4 regions of the Bacillus infantis NRRL B-14911 genome follow, and region 1 is predicted to be linked to each of the others. Evidence: riboswitches for the same ligand, from Rfam matches in the RefSeq annotation. Region 1 holds a riboswitch; each other region holds the start of a gene.
What was found. Region 1 has a riboswitch for cyclic di-GMP ahead of sinI (DNA-binding anti-repressor SinI). Riboswitches for the same ligand answer to the same signal wherever they lie in the genome.
Positions count from the first base shown of each region.

Region 1 (7,856 bases):
ATGTCGCAATGCAGGCTGCTGTCTCAGGCATGATCATCATAGCCATCTATTCATTGATTTTCAAAAAGCAGGTGTTCTCGGCAGAATCAGCTGCTTTGCTGGGATTGATCATCATAGCATTTATCCTCTCAGGATTTATTAATTTTGCTTCGTATGCAAAGCCGTTCAATGAAATCCAGCGTTTTGTGGAGCGGGTGAGCAAGGGAGATCTGTCAAAGCCGGCTGACATTAAGCAGCTGGGACCGCTGAAAAGCATCAGTGCACCGCTTGAGCATATGAGAGCCGGCCTTCAGGAGCTGATTGCACGTGTCAAGGATACCGGAGGTACTGTATCCAGGTCCTCAGGTTCATTAGAGCAAAGAGTCGCAGAGACGAATGAGAGCCTCCAGGGAATCAAAAAGCAGATCATGGAATTTCAGCAGACTGTCTATCAGCAGCTGCAATCGGCCAATGAAGTTGCTGTCACGATGGATGAGATGTCGGTAGGCGTCAGCAACACAGCTGAAACCTCAAGCCTGGTCAATCAGGCTTCAGCAGAAACGGCCAGCCTTGCCATTTCAGGAAAGCATCAGGTGCTTGAGGCTGCTGAAAAAATGCATGGTATCGACCAGTCCTTCAATTCACTTGAAGAGGCCATTAGCAGCTTCCTTGAAGGTTCAAAAAGAATTGCCGTTATAACGAAGGAAATATCGGACATTGCCGGACAGACAAATCTGCTGGCACTGAATGCAAGCATAGAAGCGGCCAGGGCCGGGGAGCATGGGAAGGGGTTTGCGGTTGTCGCCCATGAAGTAGGGAATCTGGCCAGCCAGACCAATCAGTCTGCCTCCAACATATCAGCCATCATCCAGCAGCTCCAGGGGGATGCGGATGCCACATCCGCTGCGATGAAAAAGACCAATCAGGATGTAATAGGCGGCAAGCTATCCATCGAGGCTGTTGTACAATCCTTTGAAAACATATTGGGATCTGTAGATAACGTGAACGGGCGCATCCAGGAAATATCGGCGGTCAGTGAACAAATGGCAGCAGGAAGTGAAGAGGTGGCAGCAAGTGTTGAAGAGTTATCCTCTCAATTCCAGCATGTCAATGAACGGCTGGTGGAAGTTGTCAGCCATGTTGACGGCCAAACTGCGGATATGGAGACAGTCAAAGAAGAATCGGAAGCCCTTAATGATATTGCTGCAAACCTTAATGGGCTGCTTCAAAAATTTAAGGTTGAAAGCTGAAAAAAGAAAGGACAGCGGCAACTTAACTTGCCGCTGTCCTTTCTTTTTATAATTGCTTAGTCTAATCTTCTGGAGTTTTAAGCAGGTTCCCAGATTTCAATAGGAGCCATACTGACTTTCTGGTATAGATCGCTGATTTCCTTATATAGCTTTGTATCCTCTGAAGCCAGCTTCAGGAGCAGCTGCATATCATTTAATGCTTCAGAAATTTCTCTCATATGCATATGCTTCTTATAAGTTAGATTGAGCAGTCTGATGATGGAGAGTTCTAAGTCCCTCCTGTAGTCATCTGCCCATTTGGCTTTGAACTGCGGCATAAGCTTCGGCGGAATCTTGCCTGATACCTTTGATTTTAACAGCTTTATAACAGCCCAGTTCTCTGCTTCGAGCGCCTGATTCAACAGGTGGAAGAATTTCAGGGCGTCGATTTCTATAGCTCTATTTATGGAAATGATGTTGTTTTCAATCGTAAAGGGGTCAGGAATCCCGCCGCTTTGAAAAATTTTACGCAGGTGCGTCAAACTGACGCGCAGCTGGTTCTGGGCATTGGCTACAGGCAGGGAAGGCCAGAAGACCTCCGCAATAATATTCCTGGAAACTGGTCCATGCAGGCACAGGTAAGCGAGAATTTCTTTCGCCTTGCGCTGATTCCATTTTCCTTCAATTATTGTATTTCCCGCTGTCACTTTAAACTCATCAAGCATGAAAACTTCAATCTTATCTCCATTTGGAGGAGGCGTCTCAAAAGCTGCCTCCAATTGGAGAAGCAGCTTTTGCGTATAAGAGCTTCCCGAATCGGGCTTCACTGCCGACATCACTGCCGGATCGGCCAGAAACTCCCGGCATTTGGATAGTGTCAGTTCAGGCTGATCCAGCTGTATTAAATGGGATGCTGAAGGAATGATGTATTTTCTGCTTTTTCTGATATAATCGCTGCTCAGCATGACAACGGAGGCCGGATAAAAGTGATCAAATTCCCCGGCTAAAAACAAGGCTGGTATCTCCATATGTTTAAAATGAATAATTGAAGAACCAGAGATTAACTCCCTTGCCAAAAAATAAGATGGCAAATCAAGCCTTGAGCAAGCATCTCTTATAAGAAAAGAATTGGGGCCGATCGATTTATAAAGAAGATGTGTGATCCAAAAATCTGCCAGCCCCTCTTTATCAATTAGCGGCAAGTTTTTCTCTGAAGGTGATTTTCTTATGCAATCGGCCAAATTGATGGCTGGCGTGGAAAAGACAATGAACGACAGGATGCTGCCAGGATGCTGGTCCTGCCACTGTGAGCCGAAATAAGCTCCCAAGCCCTGACCGATAAAATGAAAAGAGGAGCACCCTGCCTCGTCCAATACTGATTCGAAATCGTCATTCAGTATATCCCAGGATAAAGATCCATTTGCAGCACTGCTGTATCCGTGACCCCTAAAGTCAAATAGTATGATGTGATAATCTGCTAACTGAGGAAGAATAAGGTTCCATACAGTGCTGTCCAGACCAAGTCCATGTGTGAGGACAACAGTCTCTGCATCAGGATTGGCTGATTTAATCGACTTATAGCTTATTCCTCGTTTAGTCGTTTTCATGTTGCCCTCCGAAAATTCATTCTGGCAAAAGCCATTTACATTATTATCGGCAGGGAACTCCCTTTTATTAGGAAAAAATAAACATTTTTTTGATATAAAAAAGCTATAAATTTAGCAGCAGCAATTGATAAAAGAGGACAAAAGTAATATGATAATAGTATGAATATTGAAAAAGGCAAACTTATTGAAAAATAAGGACGCAAAGCCGCGAGTCTAAGGCGTAAGCTATGATAGTCGGGCTGCCAGGGTGATAACGCGGATAGCTTTGGATTTTATGCTTAGTCCTTTCAGAGCTAATCGGCCGAACCTTTTGGCATAGTGACTGAAAGGAAAGGGTGCATAATCATGTATTTTTTTGGTACGGAAGAATTTTTTGAGGAGCAGTTAAGTAAAGCTGTTGAAAGCGGGAAGAATCTATCAGCCAGCTTTTCTCAGTTGGAACGGGAGCTAAACTATAATTTTATTTGCACGGACAGCCTGCGGAGAGAATGCCTGGCTAACCTTGAGGCAGCAGGCAGGAAGCTCGAGCATCATCTTCCATCTTATAGCGGGAGACATGCTGCTATAGTGTAGCATTAAAAGAAAGCGAAGGGAAAATTCCTTCGCTTTCTTGCTGTTGTTGTCATTCATTTATACAACTGGGAAATCAAAAGAGAATAATAGAAGTTTTTGAGGATTAGCTTCAAGAATTCGACAAATCTATGTAGGTTTCTGTCGTAAAAAAAATGGTTAATTTTTCATTTTGCGGGGTACTTTATACCTGTACTACATTTCTGTGAAACGCAAACTTATTGAAAGATAAGGGCGCAAAGCCTCAGGTCTAAGGCCATGTATGGTTAAGACGGCTGGGCTGCCGCAATAGGGGAAACGGTTATGGGTATGAGTAATGAAGTAGAAAAAGAGTGGATCGAATTATTGCTGGAAGCAAGAAATGTTGGTTTGACCTTGGGAGAAGTAGAGAGCTTTTTTAGAAGAGAACATGATTTTTGGATCAGGCAGGAAAATATAACAGAAACTGATTGAAATTTTTACTTAAGAACAACAGGAACATACATAGAACCAAGAAACGTCTACCCTTCCGGTATGGCGTTTCTTTTTTTCGACAAGAATCTTCAAATATCGGGAGGTGCCTGTCACCACTTTAACCACTTTACTCTATCTTTACAATTTTCCAACAATCCCTTCATGTTCCATTTTTACAATTGGATTGAGAGAAATTTGGGGAGGTTTGTTGAGGGATGGGGAAAAAGAGATCGAAATTTGGTCATTTGCTGATGAGTTCAATGCTTACGGGCGGCATGCTGGCGCCTTTTTCGTCTGCGGTTCAGGCGGAGGAAGCGCTGAAGCTTGATTCGCTGCTGATTACGGAAATTGCTCCTGACATTAAGGGTGCAGAGGATTATGAGTATTTTGAGCTGCATAATCCAACAGCTCAGGAGATAAACCTTAAAGACTTTCAGTTTTACTATGTATATACAGACGGGAAAGGCGGAGATTTGCCTTTATCTTTTGAAGAGTATGTTCTGAAGCCGAATGAAACCGTCGTTCTCTGGTATAACAAAAGTTCCAAAACCAAAGAGGATTTCCGGGACCATTATGAAGCTGAGCTGCCGGATGAAGCAATTCTTGAGTTCACAGGAAGCGGATTCACAGGGATGGCCAACACTGGCAATAGGGGAATAAAAATTGTCGACGGCCAGAATGCCGAGGTTTCTTTTGCCAGCTATGTTAGGGATGAAACAGGAGAAGGGCTCTCTAAGCATTTTAAAAGCCAGCCGGAATCAGCAGAAATGCTCCCATTTCAGATTAAAGGAGCACCTTCACCGGGAATAATTAGTGCTGGTCAAATTTCCGTGCCAGAGGGAGAAAATAATACGGCTCCAGTCATCACCCATACTCCTGCCGATACGGTGGAAGGCAGCCAGGATCTTCAAATCGAAGCGGTTATAGAGGATGACCAGGAGCTGCTGACTGCTGTGGTTTATTATCAGAGCCATGCAAGCATGAAGTGGAAGTCTGTCCCTCTTGTTAAAAATGGTGACAATACATATGCAGCGGCAATACCGTCTGCCGACTATTTGGGCGGTACACTTTCCTATTATATCGAAGCAGCAGATGGAATGAATACAACTGCCTTTCCGGCAGATAAATCAATGCCTGTTCAAACAAAGATAGAAACTGTTCAAGAAACAGAACCCCAGTCAAAGCCAAGGCTGATGATCACGGAAATCACTCCTGATACTGCAGATGTTAATGGCAAGGATGGGTACGAGTTCATTGAAATCTATAATAATGCCGATCAGGCAATAAACCTGAAAGATTATCAAATCATATATCGATACCCGAATAATAACCAGCTAAATTGGGATCTTGCTGAAGATAAGATGATAGAGCCGCAGAGCTCTGCCGTGGTCTGGATCAAAAATGGGGCCAATGATGAAACCGGGCTGGAAAGCTTCAATGAGAATTACGGCACCAGCCTGGATGCCAGCCAGGTCATTGAAATTCATAATGATGGGATGGCAAACGGATCGGAACGCACGCTGATCATAGCCGATGATCTTGGCACAGAGATTGCGCAAGCGTCTTATAATAACAGCAGTGCTGATGTATACCAGAATAGCGGCATCACTTATAAAACTCCAGCAGCCGGCAGAGATATGGTGAAGGCTGGAATCAGCGAAAAAGCAGCACCAGGGTCAGTTCTGCCTGGACAGGTACCTTCAGAACCGGTGAAGCTGTCAGATGACAGTGAAGCTCCAGTCATTACCCATGAAGTACAGACTGAAATTGAAGGCGGACAGGATGCGGTGATTTCAGCAACCGTTACAGATAACACAGAAGTGCAGGCTGTTTCCCTCTCTTACCGGGCTGCAGAAGCAGCTGAATGGAAAACGGTCAAAATGCTTGTAAGCGGGCAAGCTGAAAATGTTTATGAAGCAGTCATCCCTGAAGCGGATCTGCGGTCAAAACAGATTGTCTACAAAATAGAAGCAACCGACGGAATCAACTCCAGCAGCACCGGTGAGGCTACAGCGGATATCACACCGGCCCAATATGCGAAGAATGAAGTGCCGCCGCTGCTCATTACTGAAGTTGTGCCTGATTCTACTAATGTGAACGGCTTGGATGGCTATGAATTTATTGAAGTATATAACAATACAGATAAACCTATTAACTTTAAGGATTATAAAATCCGCTACCGCTATCCGATGGAAGGGCCCGAAGCAGACTTGATCTGGGGGCCGGAAAAAGAGGATATTATTATACCTTCAGGTGAAGCTGTTGTTTTCTGGATTATCAACACAGGAAATACTGATAAAACAGCAAAAGACTTTAACAGCAATTACTCTTCCAATCTCGAAGAAAATAAGAATCTCTTTAAAATGGTTTCCAATGGGATGGCCAATACAGGGGACAGGGGCATTGTCATTGCGACTAATACCGGCCGGGAAATAGCAGCGTCCTTCTATAATGATGAGCCGAATAAGAAGGATACTGCTGCCAATAAGGGCATATTTTATGCATTTCCTACTGATAAAACAACCAAAATGGTCAAAATCAGTGCGGGGGCAGACAATGCAACCCCTGGTGCGGTCATGAAGGCCCAGGTCCCGGCAGCAAAGGCAGAGCTTAAGGAAGACACAAAAGCACCTGCCATTGAGGATCTTTCCAGTATCACAGAAGTAAACGAGAAGGAAGATCTGCAGCTCCTGTTTGACGCCGCAGATGACCAGGATGTAAAAACAATGCGCCTCTTCTACAGAACGGACAGCAATGGGGCATACAGATCGGCTGATCTGCAGCCAAGCTATGATGATGGCCTCTATCATTTCAAAATCTACTCTCCGGAGCTGATTGGAAAAGATAAAGTCGAGTATTATACGCTCGTTTCAGATGGAACCCATACAATCGAGTCAGAGCCGGCAGGGATTAAAATAACAGGCGGAGAAGAAGAAACAGGACTGCGCCTGAATGTTAAGAATGACTCTATTGTTACAAAAGAGACAATTCTTAAAGCAGCCTCTGCTTCGGGCAGTTATGAAAATATCAAACTCAAAATCGATGGAGAGAGTGTTGCAGCAGAAACCTATAAAGCGCTGGAAAAACAGGCCTACTTTGCATTTGATGTTAAAAAGACAAATTTATTTTTCCAAAATGGCGTTACGATGGGTGATGAAGTTTTAAAGATATTTGACGATACGATCAATTCATATGTAACAATGACTGTTCCTATTGAACCGGACAAGCTTTCATTGAATGAACCGGCTGTCATCTCCGTCCGCTCAGGCACAAAGGTATCTCCTTTTGATCAGGAATCAGAGGAAAACCGTGATGACTTTTATATTAAAAATGCCAGACTAGTCCTAAGCGACGGGACTGTCATATATGACCCGGCATACAGCGACAAGGAAAAGGAATTGACTGTCGGAGACGCAGGCTCAGCCAAGCCTGTATATGATTTCTCTTTCGAGGTGCCGGAAGAAAAATTCGCTGCCAAAGCTTATAAGTGGAATACCCTTGAAGCCGGAGAGGGCGAGCATACAATAACAGCCACCGAAGGGGCTGACTCAGCATCATCGACAGTGATTGTCGATAATTCTGCACCAGTCATCTCAGCTTCTGTAGAAAATGGCAAGGAATATAAAGGCAGCTTTACACTGGACGCGGATGTAGAAGATGAATGGTCCGGGGTAACCTCCGTATCAGCCACTCTTGATGGCAAGGAAGTTACCCTGCCATATGATACTGGCTCTGCCCAGCTGGATCCGGGCTCACATACCTTTGAAATCACTGCAATCGACCTGGTCGGCAATACAGGTAAAGAATCTGTAGTGTTTAAAACTGCTGATGAACATCCTGCCAAGCCGAAGGCACTTTCTCCCGAAGACGGGGCAAAAGATGTAAAAACAGATGCGAAGCTGTCAGTAGAGGTTTCCGACCCTACTAATGATGATCTGTCTGTCAGATTTTACAAAGGCTTTGAATACAAGCCGGCAGATGCAGAAGTAAGTGTCTTCTCCAACTCAGCTGACAGGGA
Region 1 is NC_022524.1:4,118,637-4,126,492, reverse strand. Features, by position in the region: gene N288_RS20695 (methyl-accepting chemotaxis protein) at 1-1,229, shown strand, start outside; gene N288_RS20690 (alpha/beta hydrolase) at 1,307-2,815, opposite strand; cyclic di-GMP riboswitch class I at 2,980-3,062, shown strand; gene N288_RS20685 (hypothetical protein) at 3,161-3,388, shown strand; cyclic di-GMP riboswitch class I at 3,587-3,673, shown strand; gene sinI (DNA-binding anti-repressor SinI) at 3,689-3,838, shown strand; gene N288_RS20680 (S-layer homology domain-containing protein) at 4,054-7,856, shown strand, end outside.

Region 2 (7,856 bases), 1.8 Mb from region 1:
TACATCTCAGAAAAAATCATGCTCATCACCCTTTCAGGGGGAGTCGGTCTGTCCATTGCCCTTGCCATGCTCCGCATCCATCACGGCTTCTCTCTCTGGTACTATCTTGCGCCGGGATATGCACTCGTGCTGATCCTGATTTATTTTTCCAACACCAGCTTTATAAGCATCGCCTTCGATTCGGGCGGTGTAGCAACAGGGCCGATGACCGTTACTTTTATCCTGTCAATGGCTGTCGGCGCTGCCGCAGTAACTGAGGGGCGGGATCCCCTGACAGATGGCTTTGGCCTGATCGCCCTGGTCGCCCTTATACCGATACTGGCTGTCCTGATCCTGGGGCTCCTGTTCAAGAGGAAGGAAGGTGCTTCTTAAATGATCTACAAGCTTTTCATCGCCATCGTAAAAAAAGGCACTGCAAAAAAAGCTGTCCGGCTTGCCCGGGGATCCGGGCTTGCTGCTGCGGCAACTGTATATGCAAGGGGAATTGGAAAAAATGAGCAAACCTCATTTCTCGGATTGGAGATCAACCACGAGAAAGAAGTCATCCTTATGCTGATCAAGGAAGAATCCGCTGAAGAAGTCATTACGGAAGTCAGCAGCCATCTCCATTTTGAAAGGCCCGGTACAGGACTTGGATTGCTTATCAATATTAACGGATTCATCGGCGTCCAGTCCCCGGAAGTCCCCGCTGATGCAGAAGCAGAGGAAGGAGCGGCCAATATGAAGCCAGCCGATAAAGAATACGATTTGATTGTGACCATTGTAAAAAGCTCGGAAGCCGAAAAGATTATAAAGGCCTCAAAAGATGCCGGGGCTGACGGGGCAACCATCATTTCCGGCAGAGGGATCGGCATCAACGAAAAAGCCACTTTATTCAATATGCTGATCGAGCCTGAAAAAGAGATTGTGCTGACCATCATCCACAGCGGACGGACACAGGAAGTATTCCAGGCAATCTGCGATGCTGTCGAGCTGAATGTTCCTGGCAATGGGATTTCCTTTATCCTTGATGTCGATCAGGTAGCAGGCATCAATCATTAAATTTCTGAGCATATCAATATAGTAAATATCCCCATTTGTGAGAAAATAAAAAGGCAATTAAATTTCCGGGAGGTAACAATATGCCAAAAAGCTTGCAGGACACAACAAAGCTGCATAATGGAGTGGAAATGCCCTGGTTCGGACTCGGCGTTTTCAAGGTCCAGGAAGGATCCGAAGTCATTGATTCAGTCAAAGCAGCCATCAATAACGGCTACAAGAGCATTGACACAGCAGCCATCTATGGCAACGAAGAAGGCGTGGGACAGGCTATAAAAGAATCAGGTGCCCCGCGCGAAGAGCTATTCATCACGACTAAGGTCTGGAACTCTGAGCAGGGCTATGACTCTACACTGGCTGCATTCGACGAAAGCCTTTCAAAGCTTGGCTTGGAGTATGTCGATCTGTACCTGATCCACTGGCCTGTCAAAGGCAAGTATAAAGACACTTGGAGAGCCTTAGAAAAGCTGTATAAGGATGGCAGAGTCCGTGCAATCGGGGTCAGCAACTTCCATGTACACCATCTGGAGGATCTGCTTGAAACAGCGGAAATCGTGCCGATGGTCAACCAGGTTGAATACCATCCGCATCTGGCCCAGCTTGAGCTCCGCGAATTCTGCAAACAAAAAGGAATCCAGCTTGAAGCCTGGTCTCCTCTTAAGCAGGGACAGCTCCTGGATGAGCCTGTTATTACAGAGATTGCCGAAAAGCACAAAAAGTCCCCTGCCCAGATCATCCTGCGCTGGGACCTTCAAAATGAGGTCATCACCATTCCGAAATCAGTCAAAGAACACCGCATCATTGAAAATGCAGATATCTTTGACTTCGAGCTTTCCTCAGAAGACATGGAAAAAATCGATGCCCTCAACAAAAACGAACGCGTCGGTGCCGATCCTGATAACTTCAATTTCTAATAATATGCAAAAGGGGTATGGAATGGGTTCATTCTGTATCCCTTTTTGTCTTAATAGCCTCTGAATGTTGGCTGTTGATTTCCGTTCCAGGCACTTCGCTTTCCGCGGGGCGGCGCTGAGCCTCCTCACGCTTACGCGCTGCGGGGTCTCAGCTCTGCCGCTGCAATCCCACAGGAGTCTACGTGCCTTCCACTCCAATCAACAGGCTTATCAAACTTTTTTTCATTCTAACCCAGTTAATACAAATCCCTTTTCGATATAATCGCAACTTTAACTTCGCTCACCCAGTTAGCAAAATATAACTGTTTATCTCCCCCTGCAAAGGGAAAGGAATAATATCAAACCTAAGGAGGACTAATCCATGAGCAAAAGAAATTCCCTGACTGGGGTAGTGGCACTGGGTGCGCTTGCGTATATGTTCAGGAACAAGGAATCTCGGGATAAGGTTATGAATAAGGTAAAGTCTACATTCGGTGAAGACAATATCAGCAAAGTCAAATCAAAGCTTCCATTTTTGAATTCTGACCAAGGAAACACCCGCCAGGTCCATTCAGGCCCGGCTTATGTCGACAGATAATAAATTGCCCAATCATGAGGCAGCTCCCCCAATCAGGGAAGCTGCTTTTTTCTTTGAACGAACCTCCTCCCCCTGAAACTTTTCCTTCCTTGACCCGTATGATAAAAAGAGGCATGTCCGCACAGCCAAAGCTGTAAACCGCTTTAAGAACTGTGTTATATTGGGAATATATGATTCTATCAAGAGACGGCTTACGCCGGTCCTGGAAAAGAAGGAGTGAAATTATGGGAGTGACGCTCAGCAAAGGGCAGAAGGTCGATCTGACCAAGAACCGCCCCGGGCTTCAAAATGTTGTTGTTGGATTAGGCTGGGATATCAGCCGTCAGGGATCCAACTATGATCTGGACGCATCTGCTTTCTTATTAGGCGCATCAGGAAAAGTACATAGTGACCTCGATTTCGTATTCTATAATAACCCTAACGGCGGGAATGGCTCTATCCTGTACAGCGGCGATAACCGCACAGGCGCGGGCAATCAAGATGATGAACAAATCAGAATTGACCTGCGGAAGGTGCCGGACTCGATCCACCGGATTGCCTTTACAATTACCATCCACGATGCTCAGGCAAAACAGCAGAACTTCGGCCATATTGAAAATGCTTATGTACGGATTTTTAATGAACAAAATAATGAAGAGCTTATCCGCTTTAACCTTGGCAGGGATTTTACCGTTGAAACAGCCATCGTCGCAGCAGAGCTATACAGGCATAATGGCGAATGGAAATTTAATGCCATCGCCAGCGGCTTTCAGGGCGGCCTGGCTGCCCTCTGCCGTAATTTCGGCGTGACGGTGGATGATGAACCGGCTCCCCAGCCTTCACATGGCAATCAGCCTTTCGGGCAGAACCAGACTTACCAGCAGAGCTTTTCACAGCAGGCTCCTGCAGGGCAAAATTACCAGCAGGGCTATAACACAGGCAGCTCCCAGCAGAACTATAGCTCAGGAAGCTATCAGCAGACACAGCCGCAAGCTTCCTATTCGTCCCCTTCCTATGGACAGCCTTCCTACTCTTCCTCACAGGGATATGGGGGAGAAGAAATTGCATGCCCACGCTGCCATTCCACAAATGTACGCACCGGCGAAAAGGGCTTCGGCCTCGGTAAAGCGGCAATTGGCGGCCTGATCCTCGGGCCTGTCGGATTATTGGGCGGCTTCATTGGGAAAAAACAGCTGAAGTTTACCTGCAACAGCTGCGGCAATGCCTGGTCTCCATCCCAGACCGATTACGCCGAATGGGCCAACCAGCAAAAAAGAAAAGCCCAGGACCTCTTTAACCGATTCAAGAGCCAGGACGTCCTTGAGGCCATTGTAGCAGCATGTGCACTTGTAGCTATGGCTGATGGAAGGCTGGATCCGGCAGAACGCCAGAAAATGGTTGAATTCGTCAACCAGAGTGATGAACTTCGGGTATTTGATACGCAGAAGGTCATTCAGCAGTTTAACCTGTACGTCCAGAAGATTGAACGCGATCCTTCGATCGGCAGGGCAGAGGCATTCAGAGCGCTTGGCAGGATACGGACGAAACCGGAAATCGCCAGGCTAGTGGCCCGCTATTGTATCGCAATCGGCTTTGCAGACGGACATTTTGATTCGAATGAGCAGCAGGCAGTCAGTGACATCTGCCGGGAGCTCGGGCTCAATCCGGCAGAGTTCCTTTCTTAATCTCACAGCCTGGCCAACCGGCCAGGCTGCTTCTTTTCTGCAATTCCCCATAGGTCATCACTCCCCTCTACAACGGAGAGTGGCTAAAGTAAGAATATTAACAATAAACAAACTCTTTATTTTTCCCCTGATTTAGTGCTAATCTTACTAAGGGCAAATTTTACGAAAGTAAAAGACGCAAAGCCACGGGCCTAAAACAAGTTATTTGTCATGGCAGCCGGGCCGCCAAGAATATCATTCTTGTAAACTTTTATAAATCATACACCCTTTCTAATTTGCCTAATCCATTTATTAAAGAGAGGGAGATCAATGTTTTACCCGACATTTTTATGCAAAGATACTAATCAGAGGCATCTGGTCAAAGACTCGAATTTCTGTGAATGCGGCTATAAGTACAAAGGCTTTACCACATTCATCAAAAAAGATTTCAAAAAAATCCAATTTAAGCAGAGTGATGATATCGATTGCCCTGTCTGCAAAAGCTCAGTGCTGAAAGAAGAGAAAGCAGTCTGCTATTCATGAGCAGCTGCTTTTTTCTTTCCCCTTCCCAAATCTTTATTTCCTTCATAATGCGCCAAATCAGGTTTAGGAGTTCCAAAAAAGTGGCAAAAAGAAAGTAACTAACTCATTTACTTTTAATTAGGTGCTACTCTTCAAATACGAAGCAAAGGGGAATCTTTATGGCGGAAAATCCAGCACAATCCAAATTGGCATTAAATTCTTCGATCTCCTTAAAAGGGATTGTGAAAGCTGTATTCACTGACACAGTCCACGTCCAGATCGGCGGGAAAATTATCGCAATCCCGCTGGAGAAATAAAAGAACACCTTCATGGAAAGCCAACGAAAGCCGCTTTTTATTAAACGGCTTTTTTTGTGCGAATGGACAGTAAAACCGGCAGGCATTGCGCCCGCCGGTTCTGTTTATGCATAGATTTTATTTTCTTCGTTTTGGAAGAAGCTCTTCATCGCATGGAAAACATCAGCTTTTTGCTTGAGGATATAGTATCGGAAGTGTTCATTTTTTATATTCTTATAAGCGGACATGAGGGTCGAGTGGCGGTTGTACTGATTGACTTCACCGTACCCGAACATGCTCGATACCGCGATCAGCTCTTCAACAAGCTTCACACAGCGGGCATTGTCAGAGGTAAGATTGTCGCCGTCGGAAAAGTGGAAAGGATAGATATTGAATCTTCTTGGATTATATTTTTCATTGATCAGTTCCAGAGCTTTGCGGTAGGCTGATGAACAAATGGTTCCCCCGCTTTCCCCTTTTGAAAAGAAATCTTCCTCTGATACGACCTTCGCTTCTGTATGGTGGGCAATGAACTCTATTTCCACCGTCTCATACTTTGTCCGTAAAAACCGGGTCATCCAAAAGAAAAAGCTTCTGGCCATATATTTCTCCCATAATCCCATCGATCCGCTCGTATCCATCATTGCGAGCACGACTGCCTTTGAATCCGGCTTTACAATTTCGTTCCATGTCTTAAACTTCAGATCCTCCTGATAGATCGGATAGAATGCCGGCTTGCCTGTCATCGCATTCCGTTTAAAGGCGGTCATCATTGTCCGCTTTTTATCAATATTGCCCATTAATCCTGTTTTGCGGATATCATTGAATTCAATGTTTTCAACCAGATGCTCTTCCTGTTCCTTCCTCTTCAGGTTCGGCAGCTCCAGCTGCTTGAACAGTGCTTCCTCAAGCTCCATCATGGACACTTCAGCTTCAAAATAATCCTCACCCGGCTGGTCGCCTGCACCCTGGCCTTTCCCGGGGCCTTTCTGGCCGCTGGAGCCGTCTCTGGCGACCACATCGCCTACCTGGCTGTCTCCGTCTCCCTGGCCTACATGTTTGTTTTTATCATAGTTATAACGAATTTTATATTCGTCAAGAGAGCGAATCGGAATTTTCACGACTTCACGGCCATTGGACATAATGATGCTTTCTTCTGTTATCAGATCTGGTAGATTGTTCCGGATCGCATCCTGTACCTTTTCCTGGTGGCGCTGCTGATCATCGTGGCCTTTGCGATGGAGGGACCAATCTTCTTCGGAAATCACAAACTGGCGGTTGTTGATGTCGGTCATTATAACCCCTCCTTGAAAAAATTTCATGGATTCATTGCACACATTTGCCTTTAGCAACATACAATATCCCGAGTGTCAAAAGGAACGTGAAATATTAATTACTCTATACTATGCGAGACATCGAAATAATTTACAAATAATTTTGACAATAAGACAAATGCCTATGCTGTCGGACAAGCCTTTTTTAGAGCCTCTCATCCTTCCAGAAATTCATTGAAAAGTGGGCATTGGGGTTATAAGCCTGGCATTCATATCCTTGTGAGTATAGGTAATCGATGATCTGCGGCAGCATGGAAACCGTCCCGCTGTTCACATGCATCAGGATGACTGGGGGCTTCCCGCCTGCAGCCGCCGGCTGAAGCCCTTTTTTCACATTTTCAAAGATAGTCTTCGGACTGCTCCTTGCATATTTCCAGTCTAATGTATCAACATTCCAGTCCCACATTTTATATCCCTTCTGCACAAGGGCGTCCCTGAACGGCCCTGTCATATAAGGCTTGCTTCCATAAGGCATTCTCACCAGCCTGGAGTCAATGCCTGTCAGGCTCAATATTGTTTTCCTGGTCTTATCCATTTCCAGGGCGGGATTTTGCGGGTTTCCGGCATAAAGCTTGTTTTTATCATGGGTAACACTGTGCAGGGCCGGATAATGCCCTTCCTCCACCAGCCGCTTAACAGAAGCCGGGTTGGCTCTTGCCTGCGGCTCAATCATAAAGAATGTCGCTTTTGCCTTCTTATTCTTCAAAATATCAAGGATGGATTCCATTCCCTTCGCAGGTCCATCATCAAAGGTTAAGTACACCGCCTTTTTTTTCACATAAAAAGCCGCTCTATTGGCGCTCATGAATTGTTCGTTTGCCATTTTCGCTCCTTTGTTCACCAGACGGACGACAGGGCCGGCTGAGAGGTATTCAACTCTATAGCCAAAAAACTCGCCGGCTGACCTGATCGGTATGAATAGGATGTTTTCCCGGACCACCGCTTTCCATTCGGCCGTTTTTCCCATGGATGTTGAGGCCTGCTGTTGTTTTACTGAATAGCGGATCCATGATTTGCCCTTTTTGATCGTATAGCTATCAGGATTTTCTATAGAGATGCTGGCTCCAATGGCTGCTGCCAAATCTTTAATAGGCATATAGGCTGTATGCTCCAGCACAAAGGGAGGGTTCTGCTTCAAATTCAAAACAGAGTCATTCACGCCGACGGCACATATATACTCATTCCTTTGTGCGGCAGAAGCCTGTCCTTCCTGCAGTACAAACAGCACAATCGCTATTAAAATAGCAGCCACCCATTTTCTCATCCCTGCTTCTCCCCTGACTAATAGCTTTTTATTGCTATATCTATTAATGGTCAGGTTGAAATAGAACCCCGGAAAAATGCGGTCAAAAAAACTCCTGCAGCTTCAGCGCAGGAGTCACTTTTCGTTATCTTTATACTGGATAGGGTCAGGCTGCTTTCCATCCTCTTCAAGCTCTTCCCCAGTCCTGAGATGCTCCATCTGCTTTCCTAGATTATGCATCTCTTCTACATTCTCAGCCATGGAGCTGTTTCTTGGCACAAAGTCCTTG
Region 2 is NC_022524.1:1,057,235-1,065,090, reverse strand. Features, by position in the region: gene N288_RS05640 (DUF1538 domain-containing protein) at 1-372, shown strand, start outside; gene N288_RS05635 (P-II family nitrogen regulator) at 373-1,041, shown strand; gene N288_RS05630 (aldo/keto reductase) at 1,122-1,952, shown strand; gene N288_RS05625 (hypothetical protein) at 2,314-2,529, shown strand; gene N288_RS25630 (TerD family protein) at 2,754-4,193, shown strand; cyclic di-GMP riboswitch class I at 4,336-4,423, shown strand; gene N288_RS05615 (hypothetical protein) at 4,503-4,715, shown strand; gene N288_RS25355 (hypothetical protein) at 4,874-5,011, shown strand; gene yhbH (sporulation protein YhbH) at 5,116-6,285, opposite strand; gene N288_RS24245 (polysaccharide deacetylase) at 6,470-7,588, opposite strand; gene N288_RS25350 (hypothetical protein) at 7,703-7,856, opposite strand, start outside.
Region 2: linked by a shared signal. The riboswitch ahead of N288_RS05615 (hypothetical protein) and the one ahead of sinI (DNA-binding anti-repressor SinI) in region 1 are both predicted to bind cyclic di-GMP.

Region 3 (7,856 bases), 1.4 Mb from region 1:
TCGTAAATAAACCCAGCAAAGTCGCAAATATATCCCAAAACTCGCAAATATATCAAAAATCCCGCAAATATCCTCCTAAACTCGCAAATAACCGCCATCCGAACCCCCAGCCAACCCACCGCACAAACAAAAAAAGCGCCAAATCCCAGATTCAGCGCCCCACTCCACTCAAACCTCCACTTCCACCGCTTCCCCCACATGCATCAGTACATCAAAATGCGTCACCGGCAGCATTTCTTCATCCAAAACCTCAGTCAGCCCCCAAATATCATTCAAAAACACCCGCGCTACAATCTCTTTCCGCTCACCACCGACAGCTGCATCCTTCAAAGCAATCACACTTTCATAGATTTTCCCCATCAGCACAGCTGCACGCTTACAGTGGTACGTCTGCATATCGCGATCTGCGCGTCCAACAGCCGCAAGCAATTCCTTCAACCTCAACAGCCCCTCATACACAGGTGCCGCAAACTCCTGCAGCCGCTCATCCAGCCCCTCAAGCTCCGTCTCTATTTTCCCAACAAACAGCTCATCTGCCCGAAACTTCTCTATCAATCTCAAAATCTCAAGCCCCAGAATATTAGCTGTACCTTCCCAAACCGTCAGCACCTGCGCATCCCGCAAAAGCCGCGGTGTGACAAAGTCTTCAATATAGCCGTTCCCGCCATGCATCTCAATCGATTCATGCGCAAAATGAATGGCCTGCTCAGCTGTTTCTTTCTTCAGCAGTGCGATCAAAAGCCGGTTCATCGCTTCCTCTTCGCGCGAAGCTTCGCCTGCCGCCACCCGGTCATACAGCGCAATCAGACTGAACACGGCACTCGTCTCAACCTCCTGCTTGCAGGCCAGCTTGGCAAGTGTCTCTTTTACCATCGGAAAGTCAGCAAGCCTGCTGCCAAAGGCGTTCCGCACAAAAGCGTATTGTTTCGCCTCCAAAAAAGCCCGCTGCATGATGCCGATGCTAGCCACGCTATTGCAGATCCGCGACAGATTAAGCGCCTCCATCATATAGTGGATTCCTTTATCCGCATCGCCTACCAGATGGGCCTCTGCCCCGTGGAACACCACTTCTCCTGACGGCACAGCGCGGACGCCAAGCTTATCCTTCAGCCGCCTGATCTCAAGTCCGTTCAGCTCGCCGGTCTCCTTCCGCCATGGAACAAGGAACAAGCTCAAGCCTTTCGATCCAGAAGCCGCTCCCTCTCTCCTGGCCAAAACCATTGCCACTCCGCATGCACCCGCATTGGAGGCAAAGTATTTTTCCCCATAAATCCGGTACTGGCCGTCCTCCAGCACGGCCTTCACCTCATTGGCGCCTACATCAGAGCCGCCCTGCCTCTCCGTCAGAAAGGTCGCACCTTCAAACAGCTCGGTCTCGCCCGTGCTGATCACATGAGGCAAATACTTCTCCTTCAGCTCTTCATCCGCATAATGATCGATCAGATAAGCGGTCGCCATCGTTAAAGTGACCGGGCAGTAAAAGCCAGGCTCCGTCTGTGACAGCAGATATCCCTGTGCATACGAATACACATAATTCCCCTTGCGCCCAAGCTCCGGAATCTCCTTGTGGACATAGCCGACAATGCCCGCATTATAAGTCTGCTCTACCGTTTTCTTATATCCCTCATTCAGCCAGACATGGGAAATATCATTGCCCATTTTGTCATACTTGATCAGCCGCGGCTGGCCTTCCCTGTCTGTATGGACCGCACGCTCGTCGATCTCGCCTGCGCATAACCCTCCAAAAGCTTCAAGCTCCTTTTCAGCCCAAGCAAAAAAGTCCTCATACATATACTGCTTCAGTACAAATGCCAAATTAGGATCATCTTTATAAAAATTCAAAAGTTCCCCTCCTCAAACAGATTCCTTCTGTTCTCTCAATGACTGCTTCAAAATCTTGCCTGTCGCATTCCGCGGCAGCGCCTCTATTTCTTCATATAATTTCGGAATCTTATAATCAGCTATTTTTCCTGACAAAAATGCCTTTAACTCAATCTTATCCAGACTTCCAGGCTGTTTCAGAACCACATATGCCTTAACCGTCTCGCCCCACTCCGGATGCGGCACGCCCACAACTGCCGTCTCGGCAATGGCAGGATGCGAGGCCAGCAGCTCTTCAATCTCTTTCGGGAAAATATTGACCCCGCCTGAAATGATCATATCCTTCTTCCGATCAACGACCCAGATGTAGCCGTCCTCATCAAATCTGGCCATATCACCGGAATAGAGCCAGCCACCCTTAATCATTTCCGCTGTTTTTTCGGAATCCTTATAATATCCCTTCATGACAGCTTCGCCCTTCAGAAGGATTTCGCCAACCTCGCCCGGCTCGACTGGATTGCCTTTTTCATCGGCAATCATGATTTCCGTTCCAAGTGCCGCCCTCTTCCCGATGCTGCCAGCCTTCTGTCCGTGTTCGCCAGCCAGCAGCAGAGTCCCGCTCGGCCCGGCCTCTGTCAGTCCATACACACAATAGAGGCTGTCCGTTTTCAGCCGCTCCTTCACAAGCCGGACTTCTTTTTCTCCAAGCGGAGCCCCGCCGTACACCCAATACTCCATCGAAGACAAATCGTATTTTTCAATATCAGGCTGCTTGGCTGTGAAAAGATAGGCAACCGGCGCCCCGAAGAAATGGGTCGCTTTTTCCGAAGAGACGAGCTTTAACAGAACTTCCGGTGTGAAAATGGGTGCCATGATATGGGCTGCCCCCACATAGGTGCCTGCAATCAGGAACAGATGGAGCGGTGCCGAGTGGCTCAGCGGCATCAAATGGAGCATGCGGCTTTCCGGCTTCATCCTCATCTCCACCGCCATCATGATAGCCGCAGAAAGAATATTGCGGTGCGTGAACAGCACCCCCTTCGGACTTCCGGTCGTACCTGACGTGTAAAGGATAGCCGCCTCGTCATCCTCTATCAAGGGAATTCCCGCATCTAAATCCCTGCCGCTCGCCACCAGTTCTTTAAAACTGTTCCATCCAGCAACTGAGCTGCCTGTCTTCACACAATCAAGACCAGTCCGTTCATTCAAACCTCCCGTCTGTTCAAGCAGCATCTCATGAGCAAATATGGCCCTCGCCCCGCTGTGATCCAAAATATATCCCAATTCAGATCACGTCAGCCGGCTGTTCACTGGCACAATCAGCGCACCAATCCTCACCGCCGCGAAATAAGTAACCACAAATTCCGGGACATTCGGCATGAAAAGCAGAATTCTATCTCCTTTCGCATAGCCCCTTGCCCTCAATGCATCTGCCAGCTTATTGACCCTGCTGTTCAGCTCTTTATAGGAAAGCCTCTCCTCTCCTGAAATGAGAGCCTCCCTGTTTGGATATTTTCTTCCTTTCCTCGCCAGCAGTTCAGATACGTTCATATATGATCCCCCTTTTCGTTCAGCCTTTTTTCGAATTGATCCAGCATCTTTTCCATTTCCTCTTTTAAAAAAAGCAGCTCCTCGATGCGGGCGTTCACCTCCTTTACTCTCTCCCTGCCATACTCGACCGTCCGCTCCAGCTGTTTCCGACCTGAACGGTCCTGGTCAAACAGCACAATCATCTCTTTGATTTCATCCAGCTTAAATCCGAAGCGCTTGCCCCGGAAAATCAGCTTCAGCCGGATATAATCCTTTTTGGCAAAAATTCTTCTGCCGTTTTCATTTCTATTAGGGCATAATAAGCCAAGCTCTTCGTAATATCTGATGGTTCTTGTGCTGACATCGAAAGCCTTTGCCAGCTCCGAAATGGTGTATTCCATGCTATCACCCGAATTCTTTCACTATTCTGACACCAATATAACATTTACGTTAACGTAAAGTTCAAGTCTTCAGCGGATTCAGTTTCTATTAAGAAAAATTTGATTTTTTCGTCTGGACTCTTAGGAAAAGATATTACAATTGTGTTAAAATGAAATATAGTGATTGAACAAATCGTTCTTAATAAATAACCCTTCGATCATATAACTTCTGGATAAAAGGTGTGTGGAATCAATGATTGGCGAACGTGTAAAAAGACTGCGTCAGGAGAGAAAGATGTCATTATCAGAGCTCGCTGAACAGGCAGGCGTAGCAAAATCCTACCTAAGCTCCCTGGAAAGAAACCTTCAGACGAATCCTTCCATTCAATTTTTAGAAAAAATTTCTGCTGTTCTTCATGTTCCGGTTGATACACTGATCCTGGACCAGCCTAATAAAGAAGAGCTGGATTCTGAATGGATGAATATCGTCAAAGAAGCAATGGATTCCGGCATCTCAAAAGACCAGTTCCGTGAATTCCTCGAATTCAATAAATGGAGGATCAACCAAAAAAAATAACTGCTCCGAGGCTGTTATACAAACAAGGACAACCAGTCACCAAGCTTGACAGCCTCCGTAACCTCCTTTGTCCCCGCAAAATAAAAAAGCATTTCTCCTGAAGAGAAACACTTAGCTTTCTATATTCTGTTGTTAGTTTTCAGCCGTTATCCGCTACCAGATCCACTGCCGGCTGGCCGGCAAGAAAGTTAAGTATATCTTCTTTTTTCAGGCCTATTTCCTTCGCCTCAGTAATTAGTGCGACCCATTCCATGTCCATTTCCTGCATATTATTTTTCATAACCCTTCTCTTCCCCCTAAAATACATTTCGTATTCCAGGCAATCCAGCCGTCCTGGCGCCTCATCCGACTTTACTCTCAATAGGCGCGGTAGACCTGTGACTTTGCGTCCCTATCTTTCAACAGGTTTGCCTTTTTCTGCTCACTCCTGCTTTTTTCATATCCTCTTAAGACTACTATAAAAGTTTTCCCAGCATTTGCGTGTTGTATTTTGTCAAATTCTTCAAATTATTTTAAGATATTATTCGACAAAATGAAGGATAATTGGATAGATTTAGAAATCTTCCGGAAACCCATAAGACTTCTGGCCCGGTAAATCTGAGGGTATAGTGTAAGATTTTTGCTCATTCCGTCGACAGCTTTTAGGTAGGCCTTATTTCCTCTATCTATTTAACGGCCCTTCCCTTATAGCTCTCCATCTTCCTCTTAAAAGGCACCACCTTCACCGGCAGCTGCTCAAATGTAAACGCATCAAAAAAGGGAAACAGCGTCAGATCATTGCCGCACACCGGACAGAGCCATTCGCCCATTTCACTGCTGCTGTAGGATGGGCGGTGGCATTTAGGGCAGTTTTTTCGGTACATAGGGGGGTTCCTCCTTAGATAAAAGGCCTTGAATAGCATTCCAAGGCCCTGTTAATGGTCTTTCCTGATCCTGCGGTATCTTACTAGCAATAATATGCCGCCTGCCCCCAGCAAAATGCCTCCGAGAAGCATGAAATTATATGTGTTGGTTGCCGTGTCAGGGAGTATATTTTCTCTGATTTCTGGTGTAACCGTTATACCGTCACCTGGATCGCTGCCTGGGTTTCCGCTTGCCGGTTCATCGGGATTATTTCCTGGGCCGCTGCTGTCATCTCCTGGGTCCTCACTGTCCCCTTCACCCGGATCGTCCCCGTCATCAGGATTGTCTTCACCTGGAGGATCTTCATCACCGGGATTATCCCCTGGGTCTTCTCCTGGATTACCCTCTCCCGGCGGGTCCCCATCATCAGGCGGATCTCCGTCTCCTGGAGGATCTCCGTCCCCTGGTGGATCTCCATCTCCTGGCGGGTCGCCTCCGCCATCAAGCGCTTCAGCTACAAACAGTATCTCTACCTCTGCAGAAGAATCCTGGAAGGCATTGCCGAGCTCGTAAGGCATTGTCACCTGGAAAAATAGAGTTTCAGATTGGCCTTTGTTAAGTGGTCTTGGGGTGAAGCCTTTGAAATCCTTCATCTTTCCTTCATATAAAGTGTCATTGCCTTTTTTGACTAAAAGCTCTAACTCTTCGAAAAGACCCTTAACAGATTTCTTTTTGCCGATAATTGAGGAGTATCTGAAATCCTGCTTTCCATTGTTGATGATAGTGATGTCGCGCGGCATCCAGTCGCCTGGCTTTAAATCACCAACGTGGAAAAAATAGCCGTTCAGGTTCGTATTGATATCGATTTCTTTCTCTTCAGAAAATGCCTTTAAGGTAGGAAAAAACGTTAAAAGTAACAAGGTTAAAATGGTGAATATTACCTTCGGTTTTGCCAACTTATGCAGGTTGGTCATGGCATTACCTCACTGATTGGTTATTTAGGAAAAGGCGGGATAGAGTACCATCCCGCCTTTTTTCTGCTCTAGATTTACTTAGCTTCCCCTTTGCCTTGCTTGGCTTCGAATGTCCAATTAAGCTGCAATGAGTCTCCCTGGAACTGATTTTGGTCTTGTTTATTATCTACAAACTCATATTGTACCCAGAGTTTATCTGATGTTTTAGCAGCTAATTTTCCTCCACGTTCAGCTAACCATCCGCTGAAAATGTTTCCTTCAATAACGTCTGGCGACATTGTTTTTAACTCTGAAAGGGTTGTTGAATAGATAGGTGTATCTAATTTATCTTGGTTGAAGAGGAAATTTACACGTATATGCTTTCCAAAATCATCTGCATTGTTGTTCTTTGCGTCAGTCACTGAGTACTCTGTTTTTAACTTTATTGAGGCAATATCCAGAGATCCATCGTTTAACAAATTAAATGAACGGAGCATAGTATCTCCAGGTTTGATATTTTTAACATCAATAATCGTTGTAGGATTTGCATTTAAATCCAAAGTCCCCGCAGTAAACTTTCCATTTGCTTCCGCAGTATCACTAAAGTAAGCAAACGTTCCCCCACCAACCAAAGACATTCCAAGCGCCGCAGATGCAATCCCCATTCCAACTTTCTTTTTAAATCCCATGTTCCGTTTCCTCCTCTTACCCTTTGGGTATGTATAATTTTTTATATTGAACCCTGTGTTGCCACAGAGATTTCAACCTTGATCAAGCTGTTTTTTCATTTGAGTCATTTTTGCCTTTTGCTCTAGCCTCGAGTTCCCTCATAGCCTGGTAGATGGTGAAGGCTGCATAGCCTAACATGAGGATGCCAGGGCCGATCAATAGGATAGCGGCGCCTTTCTGCGATTTGGCGAAGTCTATGAAATAACCTGCATACGGCAGGGTATATCCGGTGTAGACGGCAGTGACATTGTCAGAGAGGACCGGGTCCATGTCTTTGGATTTGTTATTGTCCCCTTTTGTTTCGTATAAGACATGCTCTCCGCTGACGGTTACATCTGTAATTCTGTGGGTGATCAGTTTCTTGTCCTCTTCCATGAAAGTGATGATGTCGCCTTTCTTCAGTTCTTTCTTATCGTTGCCTTCAAGAGGTTTGACTGCGATGATTGATCCAGTCATAAAGGTCGGCTCCATTGAACCGGAGAGAACAGTTTTTATTTGATAGCCAAATGCCTGGGGCTCTCCGCCGGAAGCTTTGGACGAGATCACGAGAAATGCCATTAAAATGAGATTGATAAATAATAGCCATGTAATGATGCTGCTGATGATTTTCCTGACGGTTTTCCAGTTGAATTTCACCCTTTGTTCACCTTCCTCTAACTTCTCTATTAATCTACCCATTCTTAGTAACTGTTCACTTTTGTTCTTTTTATCGAACTCACAAGATGAGTATAGTATATTAGTCCAGTCTTTGAAAATTACCAAATTTAGCCGTATTTTCTTTTTAACGAACGTTTTTCAAGGTTTTTCTCAGACTTTCTCAATTATTCTTACTTTTTTGTATTTTTTAATGAACTTAATGTTCGTTATAATGGAAGAGCGTCTATATTATAAGATAGAGGGGAATTCCAATGGTCGGTGAGAGGATAAAACGCTTGCGGCTTCTCAGAGGCTTTTCCATAAATGAGCTTGCTGAAAAATCAGGGGTCTCTAAGTCGTACTTAAGCTATATTGAACGTGATATTC
Region 3 is NC_022524.1:639,610-647,465, reverse strand. Features, by position in the region: gene N288_RS03505 (acyl-CoA dehydrogenase family protein) at 169-1,791, opposite strand; partial or broken gene N288_RS03500 (class I adenylate-forming enzyme family protein) at 1,855-3,372, opposite strand; gene N288_RS03495 (MerR family transcriptional regulator) at 3,369-3,752, opposite strand; gene N288_RS03490 (helix-turn-helix domain-containing protein) at 3,985-4,308, shown strand; gene N288_RS24530 (anti-repressor SinI family protein) at 4,448-4,588, opposite strand; cyclic di-GMP riboswitch class I at 4,624-4,730, opposite strand; gene N288_RS03485 (hypothetical protein) at 4,974-5,171, opposite strand; gene N288_RS03480 (LPXTG cell wall anchor domain-containing protein) at 5,223-6,125, opposite strand; gene N288_RS03475 (CalY family protein) at 6,200-6,793, opposite strand; gene sipW (signal peptidase I SipW) at 6,876-7,511, opposite strand; gene N288_RS03465 (helix-turn-helix domain-containing protein) at 7,742-7,856, shown strand, end outside.
Region 3: linked by a shared signal. The riboswitch ahead of N288_RS24530 (anti-repressor SinI family protein) and the one ahead of sinI (DNA-binding anti-repressor SinI) in region 1 are both predicted to bind cyclic di-GMP.

Region 4 (7,856 bases), 1.3 Mb from region 1:
CGCCGAATCGCCGACAGGGACAGGCAAGACGCTTGCTTACCTGCTGCCGCTTCTTGATAAAATCGATCCCGGCAAAAAAGCGGTTCAAGCCGTTATTGTGGCCCCTTCACAGGAGCTTGTTATGCAAATCTTCTCGGAGGTCCAAAAGTGGGCAGAAGGAAGCGGCATAAAAGGAGCCACCTTCATCGGCGGCGCCAATACGAAAAGACAGCTAGAAAAGCTGAAGAAGCACCCGCAGATCGCTTTGGGCACGCCTGGGCGGATGCTCGAGCTGATCAAACAGAAAAAACTGAAGATGCATGAAGTCAAAACGGTTGTGCTCGATGAGGGAGATCAGCTCCTTGTTCCTGAGCATCTTGAGACAGTAAAGACCATTTTAAAGTCAACCCTTGCTGACAGGCAGCTTGCTTTCTTTTCAGCAACACTTCCTGAAAGCACCGCGAAGGTTGCACAGGAGCTCTCCGCTGATGCCGAGCTCATCCGCGTAGGGAAGGAAGAGGCAATCCCTTCAGATGTGGACCATATTTATTTTGCCTGTGAGCAGCGGGATAAAATTAAACTCCTTGAAAAGATCTCCCGTGTAAAGGATATCAAGGGGCTTGCCTTTGTAAAGGATATCGGCAATCTGGCTGTCCTTTCCGAAAAGCTTGATTTTAAAGGCGTGAAGGCCGGAATCCTGCATAGCGACCTGGACAAAATGGACAGGCAGAAGCATTTGAAAAATTTCCGCGAAGGAAAAAGCAGCCTGCTGTTCGCAACAGATGTGGCTGCAAGGGGCCTTGACATCCAGGGTGTCACTCATGTTGTGCACTATGATTTTCCGAAAGACATCAAGCAATATGTCCACCGCTCAGGGCGCACGGGCCGTTTCGGCGCAAGCGGGACGGTCATCTCGCTCGTCACCGAAAGGGAAGAACGCGAACTGAAGAAGTTTTGCCAGGAGCTTGGCATCACGCCGGAGAAGAAAATGTTTTATTCCGGTGATATCGTTGACGCTGATAGAAGAAGGTAATAGGGAGCTGACAACCCGGGTTTGGGTTGTCAGCTTTTTTTGTTGGGTTTTTGTGAAAAAATGTAAGGTGGAAAAAATATCGGCTGTTTTGGGTGGAATAATTGAAAAAGTAGGGTGAATACATGAAAAAGTAGGGTGAATAAACGGAAAAGTAGGATGAATAAACGGAAAAGTAGGGTGATTAACTTAAATTGACCGGGGATCCACCCTAAATGAATCAGGATCCACTCTAAATTGGTCTGATTCAACAAGATGGAACAGCAGAATTAAACCCAGCCTTAAAGAAAAAGATCATTTCCTAGAAAAACACCACAAATCCACCAGCGAATATTCGAGGTCCTCTCTAACCAACCTTCATTATAGTAAAGGATTCAGAAAATATGCTAAAATATGAAAGTAAACTCAATGTGAAAGGAATCGATTCCTATATGAAAAATCCAAGGCTGAAAAAGCTCCAGGAAGAATGGCTCCTGGAGGCCACTATAGATGAGATGCAGGAGAAATTGGAGAAGGGCGAGGTTTCATCGAAAGAGCTTGTGCTGATGTACCTGCACAGGATTGCGCAGAAGGATAAGAACGGCCCGGCCATCAACTCTGTACTTGAGGTCAATCCGGATGCTGTCCAGATTGCGGCGGCACTGGATGCCGAACGTAAGCTGAAGGGCAGCCGCGGGCCGCTGCATGGCATTCCTGTACTGATCAAGGATAATATTGATACTGCTGATAAAATGCACACCAGTGCCGGATCTCTTGCACTGAAGGAGTCGGTTGCAAAAGAGGATTCCTATGTGGCCGAAGCTTTAAGAAAGGCCGGAGCCGTTATTCTCGGAAAAACGAATATGACGGAATGGGCCAATTTTATGACAGAGGGCATGCCGAGCGGCTACAGCTCAAGGGGCGGGCAGGTGCTGAATCCTTATGGGCCGGGTAATTTTGATGTCGGCGGCTCCAGTTCGGGTTCAGGTGCAGCCATCGCTTCGAACTTTGCGGCAGTTTCTGTCGGAACGGAGACGTCAGGCTCGATTCTCAGCCCGGCAAGCCAAAACTCGCTTGTCGGCATTAAGCCGACGGTCGGCCTGATCAGCAGAAGGGGGATCATCCCGATTGCGCATTCCCAGGATACCGCTGGCCCAATGGCAAGAACCGTCAGGGATGCCGTTTACCTTCTCGATGTGCTTGCCGGCAATGATGACAGGGATCCTGCCGTGCAGAACAATCCGGAGTCAGATTATACCGAGTTTGCAGGTTTTCTTGATGAAAACGGGCTGAAGGGCAAAAGGATCGGCATTGCACGTGAAGTGTATTTTGATTATTTGAGCGGGGACAAGCTTGAAGTGATGAACCATGCGGTTGAACAGCTGAAAGCTCTTGGTGCCGAGGTGGTTGACCCTGTAGAAATCCCTTCTACAAAAAATAATTGGAAGTATGATGTGCTTACATACGAATTCAAAGCAGATCTTAACGCCTACCTGCGCGGCGTTGCTCCTCATATAAAAGTGAAATCCCTTGCCGATGTGATTGCCTTTAACCTCGAAAACAGTGAAGCAGCCCTTAAGTACGGGCAGACCATCCTGGAGGAAGCCGAAAGAACAAGCGGGACTTTGACTGAAGAGGCTTATATCAGCTCGCTTGAGGAGGATGTCTACTTTTCGACTGAGGAGGGAATTGATCATGTCCTGAAAGAGCATCATCTTGATGCAATCGTGACGCCGAACAATTTTGGAGCGGGTATTCCGGCAAAGGCAGGCTATCCTTCCATCACAGTACCGGCAGGCTATTCCTTAGAGAATGAGCCTGTGGGCATTACGTTTACCGGCACTGCTTTTTCAGAAGCCGGTCTGATCAGCATGGCCTATGCTTTCGAGCAGGGGACAAAAGTGAGGAAATCCCCTCTCCTGTAAGGCCGCCAAAGCAGAATAACACATAGTGAAAAGGCCCATACTACCAGAGAACACGCTAGTAAAGGAGCGAGGCAGCATGGGCAGGACAAAGCTTGGAAATGCAAATGCACAGCGCAACAATAATAAAAAAAGAGAAGGCTGGACAAGCGAAGAGCTGGTGGAATTCAACACCGGCACGAAAAGCAAGAAAGAAAATCAGCCTAAAGACTAAGAAGAAGGCCCCCGTCATCAGGGGGCCTTTTTGCGTAAAAAATACCTTTATTTTTCCTGAAAAGTGATTATAATCAAATTAACAACTTACTGATAAAGGCAAACCTGTCGAAAGGCAGGGACGCAAAGCTATGGGCCTTCCCGCATCAGCGGTTGGCTGCCAGGCTGCCGGGCTCCTTTTTATGGATGTCATGGCATCATACAAAGGAGAGTATACAATGACAATCAAATTTTTTAAGACAGCTCTTTTGGCTGTACTGCTCGTGTTTGCAGCCTGCCCCGTGAAAGGAGAGGCTGCTGATATGAACCGCTCAACCTGGCTGTGGGATACAGCAGCCATAAAGGACAGGTCTGATGAAATCATTCAATTCCTGGCGGACAGGCAGGCAGATCAGCTGTATCTGCAGATTGACCAGAGCCTGCCGGCCGCTGTCTACCAATCTTTTATAGAAAAAGCAAATGCCGGCGGAATCAGTGTCCATGCATTGGATGGAGCACCTAAATGGGCCACGGCAAAAGGTGAAGCAGCGATGCGCAGCTTCTTCTCCTGGGTAGCTGCTTATCAGGAGCAGGCAAGCCCTGCCCAGCAGTTTTCAGGCATCCACCTGGATATCGAGCCCTATCTTCTGCCAGGCTGGGAAAGCAATTATAAAAACACCGTGGTGAATTATCAGACCCGTATGCTGCAGGCAGCCTCCTTGTCCGCAGAGCTCAGTCTTCCGTTGGGGGCAGATATGCCTTTCTGGTTTGATGAAATGATGTTCAGCAATAAATTCGGCAAAGATTCCCTCGCAGGCTGGGTCATAAAGAATACTGACAGTGTGACGATCATGGCCTACAGAGATACAGCAGCAGGCCCTAATGGGATGATTGAGCTGTCCAGGAACGAGGTTGAGCTTGCGGCACAATATGGGAAAAAGATAGAAATTGCCGCAGAAACAGGGGCTTCTTCTGAAGCGGCGTATATCACTTTTTATGAGGAAGGCACACTAAGAATGGAAGAACAGCTTTCACTTGTCCGTGACGCTTATTCCTCAGATTCCCATGTGGGATTCGCTGTCCATCATCTTCAAAGCTGGATGGATTTGAGGCCATAATCATCTTTGGAAAATGCCTATTTTTAAAAAATAGGTATTTTTTTACGTTCAGTACCTTGTAATGTTCAATAGTGTATTGTATGATGGGTTTGTGAATGAATGGAAGGATTTACATGACTACTGAATAATGTTCACTACCGGTGGAGGTGCAAGGATTGAATGTTCAATTCAAGAAGGGTGTTCTTGAGCTGTGCGTGCTGCTGCTGATTTCTAAGAAAGATCAGTATGGCTACGAGCTCGCGCAAAACATCTCGGATAAAATCGAGGTGGCTGAAGGGACGCTCTATCCTTTGCTCAGAAGACTGACAAAAGAAGAGTATTTAACAACCTATCTGGCAGAATCAACGGAAGGGCCTCCCAGAAAATACTATTCACTGACAGAAAAGGGCAGGGATTATATGAATATGCTGATCGAGGAATGGCAGCAGTTTTCATTGGCGGTTAATCAATTTGTTGAGGAGGGAAAGTCCAGTGGCAGGGAATGAGTTTTTAGAAAGGCTGGAAAAGCTGCTTGGTAAGGTGCCGGAATATGACCGGCGGGAAATGCTGTACGATTATGAGGAGCATTTTGAAATCGGGCTTGCAAACGGCAGGACGGAAAGGGAAATCATGGAGGAGCTCGGTGACCCGCATGTCATTGCGCGCGACCTGCTTGCAGACTACAGGATTGTCAAAGCGGAGAAAACGCAGTCGGTCTCCAATATTTTTCAAGCTGCGACAGCGGCGGTCAGCCTCAGCTTTTTCAATCTGGTCTTTATACTTGGGCCGCTGATCGGCCTCGCAGGCGTCTATATTTCACTATGTGCGGTGGCGCTCGTTTTGACATTGTCGCCATTTGCCTTGCTGGGGTCTTCGTTTTTTACGGGCTTTGAGGATATGACCCTGAATTTCTTTGCTTCGCTGGCACTGTTCAGCCTGGGCCTGCTGCTTAGCATCGGAATGATTTATGTCGGCAAATTTTTCTACCGGGTACTTCTCGGCTATATCAAATTCAATGTCAGGCTAGTCAAAGGAAAAGGAGAGAAGGCGGCATGAAGAAAATGGTGGCGGGTTTGGTCGTTTTATTCCTGATCGGTGTCGGCGGTTCAGCCATTACACTCAGCGCTTCGGGAGGTCTGAATTTTAACACGGTTGAGATTAATCAAAGCGAGACGATAAAAGCAGATTCCATCCAGCATATCTCAGTAAATAGCGCTTCTACAGATGTGGTCATCAGGGAAGCTGGCAGCGAGAAAGATATAAAGGTGGCACTAACGGGGAAAGTCAGCAAAAAGCTCAAAGATGATTATAAACTGAAGGTCAGCGAAGATGACGGCACCCTGAATGTCGACCTTGATGTGAAGAATATGTTCCGCATGGGAGTGGTTATCATCCGTGATGTGAAAATCGAGATGCTTCTTCCGAAAAAGGAATATGAGGAACTGGCAGTACAGGTATTATCCGGCGATATCAAAGCGGAAAACATTCAAAGCAAGGACAGCATTTTTGAGACAAAGAGCGGTGATGTTGCGCTGAAGAGAATGGAAGCCGGAGGCCAAATGGAAATCCAGGTGGCGAGCGGCGATGTAAGGGTAGAAGATTCAAAGGCGAAGGAATTGAAGTTTAAGGCAGCAAGCGGGGACATGCAAATCGATGGGTCAGCCGCAGAGTCAGCAGATTTATATACAGCTTCAGGGGATATAAAAATCAGCGAACTTTCCGGGGATATCGCTGCAAAAATTACTTCGGGCGACCTGAACATCAGCAATGATCAGCTGGCAGCCAGCATTACTGCCGAAACGGCAAGCGGGGATGTCAATATTTCATTCAAAGAGGAGCCAAGCGATATGATGGTTGATTTTAAGGCAACCTCCGGGGAGGGCAATGTCCAGCTTGATAGATTTCTTTTTGAAGAAAAAGAAGAAGACAGGATTCTCGGCAAAATTGGTTCAGGCGAGCATGTGGTAAAGGTTCATACTGCGTCCGGGGATTTTAATCTAAACTAACAATAGCGTGTCCAGGCGGAAAGCCCGGGCACGCTTTTATTTTTGGACAGGAATCTGTGTCCTAGTATTCAGCAACCACCATATCCCAGTAGGTTAATGACGGAATGCTGAATATAACATTCCCGTTTTCCTGCCTGAACGGAAGCTCTTCAGGCCTGCTGCCTTTAATATCAGGGGAGGCAAACCATAGGTTTTTGACCTTCCGATCTTCCTCTAAACTAAATGTAAGGTCCCGCCGTTCCTTTGGCTTAGCTTGATCGGCATTTGTATCGCGCCATTCCATATGGACCGCATCCAGGAAGTTGATGAAATGGAGGATTTTCCTGTTTCCGGATTCTTTCGGCAGCACCCAGATCTTTTGCTGTTCAGGATCTCCCATCGCTAATGGCAGCCCTTCATGGGATATGATCGCTGCCTCAGAGTCCCGCGTATGATCTCGCAGGATATTCTCATAAGCTGTTAAAAAATCATAATAACTGGCCATTTCTTGCTGAAGGCCTTCGGACACCTGAAGTTGATTGTGAGGGAAATATTCCTTGGAAAGCATATGCTCGCCCAATTCCAGATGTGCTCCGCCATTGGAAAAGATAACAGCATCTGTAAGCAGGGCGCCGGCTTCATTAAACATTCCCTGCTCATCAGAATGACGGTAATTCATATAAGCGGCCAGAACAGAGGCCTGTCCGTTATTTGTAAGGTTCCTATTTTCATCCAGTATCTTCTTGAGATCCCCATAATGCTTATACGGATCCCATACTTCGGTATACAGAAACGCAGCACCTGCTCTGCTGATGGCCGGCTGGCCATACTGATTCACGGCATTCATCACAATCTCTTTTTCAGGCAGCTTCTGTTTGATTTTCTCCAGGAAAGGCTGGAAGCTTTCTGCAAGGTGGATGCTGTCTCCAAGCTCATTAAAAACTTCTCCCCTGTCACCAAGCTGATCGATATGCCAGCCATCAAAGCCCAGGTATTGGTATACCATTTTCTGCTGTTCTATCAGATGGTCCTGCCACCATGGATTGGTGGGATTCATGATCAGCAGATTGCTTTTCCAGCCGCCAGGGAGGGGATGGATGTCAGGCTCCGGGCTGCTCTGATCCTTAAAAAGCTGCCATTCACGGGGCAAGCCGTTATCTTCAAAAGATCCGTACAGTAGATTATATGCCATGGTTTTTATGTTCCTCTGTTTGGCTTCGCCGATATACTGCTGTACTTTCTGCAATGAGATGCGGCGGTTTGCGACATCCTCCCGATGGCCCGCCGGCAGCTTATCCTCCATCTTCAGGGGCTCCTGATGCTCAAAATGCCAGTCATAGAATTGAAGCCCATTAAGATGATAGCGGTTCAAGTCGGATATGATAGCGGCAGCTGTTTCGGGGGAAGAGTCAGCAAAGTCAGACAGAAACCCGTAGCGGGGAAACCGGCTCCAGCTGCTTGAAACGTCTACAGCAATTGTTTCGGTCTGTATGCTGCCGCCATTTTCCACAGATACGACGGCCAAGTAGCCTTTATAATCCTTTTCCGGAGGATTCCAGCTCCATCTGTGGGTGCCGGGAGCCTTCAGTTCTGCAGCCACTGTGTCCAATGGGCGGCCAAGATGATAATAGGTGACCTCCACCGTGCTCCCAGCCTCTGCTTTTATTGAAAA
Region 4 is NC_022524.1:554,644-562,499, forward strand. Features, by position in the region: gene N288_RS03035 (DEAD/DEAH box helicase) at 1-1,012, shown strand, start outside; gene N288_RS03040 (amidase) at 1,441-2,913, shown strand; gene N288_RS25610 (hypothetical protein) at 2,990-3,124, shown strand; cyclic di-GMP riboswitch class I at 3,212-3,296, shown strand; gene N288_RS03045 (hypothetical protein) at 3,342-4,220, shown strand; gene N288_RS03050 (PadR family transcriptional regulator) at 4,376-4,705, shown strand; gene N288_RS03055 (DUF1700 domain-containing protein) at 4,692-5,255, shown strand; gene N288_RS03060 (DUF4097 domain-containing protein) at 5,252-6,205, shown strand; gene N288_RS03065 (glycoside hydrolase family 66 protein) at 6,267-7,856, opposite strand, start outside.
Region 4: linked by a shared signal. The riboswitch ahead of N288_RS03045 (hypothetical protein) and the one ahead of sinI (DNA-binding anti-repressor SinI) in region 1 are both predicted to bind cyclic di-GMP.